One region of the Congzhengia minquanensis genome, then DNA from elsewhere that is predicted to be linked to it. Evidence: riboswitches for the same ligand, from Rfam matches in the RefSeq annotation. Region 1 holds a riboswitch; the other holds the start of a gene.
The links. Region 1 has a riboswitch for thiamine pyrophosphate ahead of thiM (hydroxyethylthiazole kinase). Riboswitches for the same ligand answer to the same signal wherever they lie in the genome.

Region 1 (3,138 bases):
CGTATCTATGCCAACATCCTCCGCATCGTCCTTCGAGCCGGTGGGAAACACTGCGCCCACACCCAGATAGTCCGCTCCGCGGGCCTGGGCCAAAAGTGCCTGTTCCACGGTCTGGGCCGACACACCAACAATTTTCCCGCTGCCCAAAAATTCCCGGACAGAGCCGGTTTCCATGTCACTTTGTCCCACATGCACGCCGTCAGCGTCAATTTCCTTTGCCAACGCCACGTTGTCGTTAATTACAAAAGGTACGCTAAATTTTTTGCACAGTGCTTTTACCTCCAGCGCCTCGGCTAAAAATGCGTCGTGGTCTAAGTGCTTTTCCCGAAGCTGAACAAAAGTTGCGCCGCCTTTTAAGGCCATTTCAACCTGCTTTGCCAGCGTATCTGTTCCCAGCCAGCTTCTGTCCGTCACAGCGTAGAGCAGCAGGCTTTTTTTATCGAATTTCATAGTTTGCTCCTTTGTTCAGTTCTTCACTCGTCATGTTATAAATTGCGTCGATAATTCTGTTTCTGTAGGTGGAGTTTCCGTCGGCCTTTTCCATGTTGGCAAATCCGATTTCTCCGGCAAGCCCCATGGTGCAGACAGCGGCAGCTGCGGCCTCTAACGGGTTCTCAGGATTCGCGACCAAAAACGCGGCGAGCATGCCGGAAAGCTGACAGCCCGTGCCTGTAATTTTGCTCATTTCAGGCCTGCCGTTTTTTATTATATAGCAGGTTTTAGCGTCTGCTACCAAATCAGTGGCGCCGGTTACGGCAATAATCGTGTTCCGTTCCTTTGCCAGCTGTTTCACAAATGCAACTGCGCTGTCTAAGTTGTTATCGTCAACTGCGTCGGCGCTGTCAGCGTCCACACCTTTTGTGCTTCCGCTTCCTGCGGAAAGGGTTTTAATTTCTGAAATGTTGCCCCGAATTGCGTCGAACTTTATTGTATCCGCCAAATCCAGAGCGGTTTTTGTGCGAAGGGCAGATGCGCCTGCGCCAACCGGGTCTAACACAACCTTGTGTCCCAGCTCGTTGGCCTTTTTACCCGCCGCAAACATGGCGGCAATGGTGTTTTTATTCAGCGTTCCAATGTTAATGTTCAGACCGCCGCAAATCGACGTGATGTCGGACACGTCGTCAATTTCGTCCGACATAATTGGGCTGCCCCCGCAGGCCAGCAAAACGTTTGCCACGTCGTTAACGGTGACATAGTTTGTAATGTTGTGCACCAAAGGCACGGTTTTTCGTACATTTTCAAGACAGTTTCCCAGCATAATGTAAAATCTCCTTTGTTAAAAAAATAAAAAAGCGTATATACCAGCAAGTATATACGCTAAAAGAAACCATATATCCCTACGTTGGCATTATCCAAATCAGGTTGTGGGTCAAAGCAACACAGCTTACTCTCAGCCCGCTTTGCGCGAGCCCCCCATTTTTTATTCTATTCGACTTTCAGTATAGCACAGTGCGGCTTGAAAATCAATCCTTAAAACGGGAATTTTTAATTGGTTTTTCTGACAAAATATGTGAAATTGTGCCAAAATTGGCAGAATGAAAGAAACCTTAACTCTTTTGGTGAATTTTTATGATATTATTGTATTTCAAACATGCACTTTTGTATTATCTGTAGAAAAACGTATTGAAAATAGCAAATAAATATGGTATAGTAATAAACAATATTGGGCAAAGGAGTACTCCTTTGTTTGCATGTATACATGCAAACAACTTCTGCTTTGCTGACATAGAAAATTATAAGGAGGAAAAGAAGAGAGAAAAGCATCGCATTTTACGGCAGAAACAAAAAATATAAAAGAATTTTATCATCGTACAGAAGGAAAGAGAGGAAAAAAATGCGGAGATTGTGGATAAGTTTCTTATCATTCTTTATCATTGCCGCTGTGCTGCCCGTATTAGCTTTTGGGGAAAATACGGAATCTTCGGCATGGAAAGAATTTTATGTTTCGGCAGGTGCGCCTGCCGGCGGAAACGGAACGAAGAGCTCTCCCTTTGCAACGGTGGAACAGGCGCGCGACGCAGTACGCGCCGTATCAGACGGAATGCAGGGAGATATTATCGTAAACATTGGCCCGGGAAATTATTATCTGGAAAATACCATCGATTTTACATCTGTAGATTCCGGTAAAAACGGATACCGGGTAATTTACCGCGGCGAGGGGCAGCCTGTGCTGTCCGGCGGCAGAACGATTTCAGGCTTCTCGCCGGTGCCTGGGTCTGCAAACCTTTGGCAGGCAAAAGCGGAAGGCTTTGAGCGAATCCGTGAACTTTATGTAGGCGGCAGAAAGGCCGACATTGCAAGCAGCGAGCACGACATGGTTGGAACTAACATCTATCAGGCTCCCGGCTCGCGCTATTCAAGCGATGGGTTCTATGTTTCTAAAAAGGATCTGGGCATTTATGAGAATGCCGAAGACATAGAAATGAAATGGGCCCAAGGCTGGGTTACCGCGATTTGCCATGTAGATTCTATTTTGCAGGATCCGGCAAAGGCAGACCAGGTTATTGTAAAAATGCAGCAGAGCTGGTGGGACATTCAAACGGTAACCGGCGGCATGTATGGTTTAGGTGCAAAATTTAACCGGCCGTTTGTCGTTCAGAACGCCATGGAGCTTTTGGACAGGCCCGGCGAATTTTATTATAACCGTAAAACACAAATGCTTTATTATATGCCCCGTGAGGGAGAAAATATGGTGCAGGCCCAGGTCATTGCGCCGAAGCTGGAGAAGCTTGTGCGTGTCACAGGCGACACAAATGGAGATAAGGCAAAAAATATCAGTTTTGAGGGCATTAAATTTGCGCACACCACCTGGCACTATCCAGGCGAGGCGGGCATTCTGCTTTACCAGCAGCAAAAATTAAACCAGTATACAGACTTTTTCGATTATATTCCCGGTGCAATTGAGGTGAACCGCGGCGATGGAATAGCTTTTGAAGATAACACTTTCTTTGGGTTTGCCTCTTCTGGATTAGTGTTGGAAAATGCGGTAGAAAACACCGTTGTGAACGGAAACGCATTTTCAGATATCGGAAACGCGGGTATCGTTTCAGGACGGGCCTACCACGGTGGAAACGACGGAATTGTAAACAGCAGCAAAAACAATCGACCGTCTGAAACGGCACAGTGGAATTTAATTAA
Region 2 (3,138 bases), on a different contig from region 1:
GCTATGCAATATACTACGGAAAAATTAATCTCAGGAGAAACAAAAATAATGATTCACAGTGTAACAGGGAATGTTACAAACATGCATTCCCATGACTTCATAGAGTTTGCATATGTCAAGGGCGGCTCGGCAATTCATCACATTGCCGGAAAAGAAATTCCTATTAAAAAAGGAGATTATTTCATTATCGATTGCCATGCTGAACACGGCTATTCTCCGGATAAGAAAAAAGAAACATTAGAACTGGTTCATTGCTTGTTTTTTCCTGAAATTTTAGACGGCGCGCTCTCAAACTGTAAAAGTTTCAACGAACTTTTAAACTGCTATCTCATTCGATTCAATCGCTACCAGTTAAGAGAAATTCCCACGGAATATGTTTTTCACGACAGCGACGGAAAAATTTTGTCCCTGCTGTACCGCATAGACCAGGAATCGGAAGAGAAACAAGCAGGTCACGTGGAGCTTGCGCGCTGCTACTTAATTGAGCTTTTGGTGCTTACGCTGCGCAAAATTTACACGCCCGCCAAGGTAATTCATAACGAAGTGGTGGCAAAAATAGTTGATTTTGCCGATAAAAATTTTTCTTCTAACATCTCACTGGACAAAATTTGTAGTGAAATTAATTACTCCCTTTCCTATATCAGCCGGAAATTTAAAGAGGAAACCGGAACGAACTTTAATAAATATGTGCAGCGCAAACGAATTGAACAGGCCTGCCACCTTCTGGTGACAACCTTAAAACCAGTTACGGAAATTGCCCAGGAAACGGGCTATTGCGACTATAAATTTTTTTTAAAGGTGTTTAAAGAAAACATAAAGGTGTCACCCAGAGAATTTCGAAAAATTCACAGGTAACACCTTTATAAACTGCTGTTTTTCTTCTTACTGTTTTTCTTCAATCAGTTTTCTAACCTGCGGAATACGGAACAGGAGAACCGCACCGATTATGGTGATAATCAATTCCGGCAGCATGTAGCTTCCGTTGTAGCAAAAGGAATAGAAAAAAACGTTCCAGCCCTCCGGGCAGAACACCGAGAACACAATGGAACCGGAAATAAAGTGCGATATAAAACGGATAACCAATGCCAGCGTAATTCCAGCACACATGCCAATGGTACCTTTTTTACGAAACAGGCCGGCTAGTCCCAGAGCGCCGAACGCAATGATATAGTCAAACATCAAACAGCCTGCCCAGGTACCCGCCGTCATGCCATATCCCATGAGCTTGCCCGCATCTAAAGCAATTTGAACAAACGCATAAAGCGTGGAACAAAACAGCCCCCACTTGGTGCCGTAACAAATGGCAATAACAGCCACCGGCAGCATGCTTAAAAGCGTGATCGACCCGCCTAAGGGAAGCTCATAAACCTTCACTAAGCTTAGCACCGCGCTTAGCGCAATCATCACTGCACTTAACGTCAATTTTTTCGTTTCAATTTTCATTTGCGTCATTCCTTTTCTAAAAAATAAGGTGCACCCAATTTGGGCACACCAAAAAGACGCTATCCTTCCTTCGTTGGCATTATCCAAATCAGGTATAAGGGTCGAAGATAACATCTTCCTCTCAGCCTATAACATAAGCTCCCCTGCTTCATTATTTTTATCATACCATATTTTCCGTTCTTTGTCAACGCATTTCGACAAAAATACGGTTTTCTCCGGCCTTTCGGCATTTAATTCCGAAAACGTCGGAAAACAGGCCGGCGTCCCAGTAAATTTTGCCAAACCGGCGCAAGGTGCGGTTATCTAACGCAATGGCCTTTCCGTCAGATAAAAATAAGGTGTCCCGGCGGCATACCGCCTCTTGTTCGCCAAGCTGAATAGCAAGCAAACTTCCGTTCCAGTTTAGGTGGCCTCCAGCCGCGGTAACAACAGGTTCTAATGGCAAATACCACGAACCTCCGTTTTTCTCTGCCGGGTGCGTCAGCCTCATTCCATCATAAAAAATCTCGGGACTGCTCTTGCTCAAATAATACAAAACCGGTCTTTCAGGAAGATTATAATATTCATAAAAATAATTCAGAAAAAAACCGTCCTCATAAAACATATTATAGGCATAGGGATATGTAATGTCGGTGCTTATTTCCGCAAACCCGTTTTTTTCATAGTCCATCACGCTTTTTTCGTTTTCTATTATCACTTCCCTGTTACTCCTGTAACCATCTATGGTCTGAGTCATACAGAAAACGCCAAGAACAAAAATAAGCATGCCCAATCCAAAAATCGGCATACCACCCTTTTTGAACATACCTGTGAGCCGCACAAATAAGGATGCAATACACACGGTTAACAGCATAATGGACGGCAGCATTGTCCTAAGATACGTAGAGGGCGCTTCGATTAAAACTACTTGTGCCGCCAAAGCCGCAAGCAAAAAGCATCCGGTTCCCCTGTAGATGTTAGAGCCTAAAAAAGCAATTGCAGCAACCGCGGCAAAAAGCAGACAAATGCAAAAAAGCACGGCGGATGCATATGGAAAAGAAACCCAGCCAAAATTAAAAACTGCCAGCAAGCAGGAAACTGCGAATCCGCCTGACAATCCTTTTGGAAGCAATCTTTCCTTTAAGGATAATACAGCAAGTAATACAAATAAAATAATAAAATATGGCGCAATGCCGTTCTTCCCCATCAAGCTGTCTGCCAAGGCAAAAAAAGACTGCACCAGCCGTCCGGACTCAAAACTGCCTTCATAGGAAGCGCGGTAAAATGTTCCCGGCGCCAATAAAACAGTTGCATAACCTGCCAGAATGCAGAAAAACAAAGGCCAGCCACAAATTCCCCTCCTGCATTCTTTCCGTTTTTTCACCATCTCCGATATTGCAAGGGAAGCGCTCAATACACATGCCGCAGCCCCGCCCTGTTCAGTGGTGGCTCCGCATAGAAAACACAGCAAAAGGGTAAACCACCTTATTTTTCCGGCAGCAATCGTTCTATTGTGCAGATAAAACGCCAAGGCGGCAAGGCATACCGGAAGCAGATAGTTCATGGAGCCTGTTATCCAAAAAAGTGTCTCCCGCGCAACCCGCATCGGAAGCAGCATTGTAATTGCCAGCCCTGCTAATATAAAATATATTTTTCGCGTGCGTTCTGCGTCCGCCAGCACGGTCTTTGCAGAACAATAAAAAAATGAAAACAGCA

Region 2: it holds a riboswitch for thiamine pyrophosphate, as region 1 does, so the genes downstream of both, H8698_RS10140 (energy-coupled thiamine transporter ThiT) here and thiM (hydroxyethylthiazole kinase) in region 1, are expected to answer to the same signal.

The regions. Positions count from the first base shown of each region.
Region 1 is NZ_JACRSU010000001.1:416,770-419,907, reverse strand. It holds gene thiE (thiamine phosphate synthase) at 1-450, opposite strand, end outside; gene thiM (hydroxyethylthiazole kinase) at 437-1,258, opposite strand; TPP riboswitch at 1,318-1,426, opposite strand; gene H8698_RS01975 (right-handed parallel beta-helix repeat-containing protein) at 1,835-3,138, shown strand, end outside.
Region 2 is NZ_JACRSU010000003.1:506,161-509,298, reverse strand. It holds gene H8698_RS10145 (AraC family transcriptional regulator) at 49-855, shown strand; gene H8698_RS10140 (energy-coupled thiamine transporter ThiT) at 883-1,443, opposite strand; TPP riboswitch at 1,492-1,598, opposite strand; gene H8698_RS10135 (DUF6056 family protein) at 1,628-3,138, opposite strand, start outside.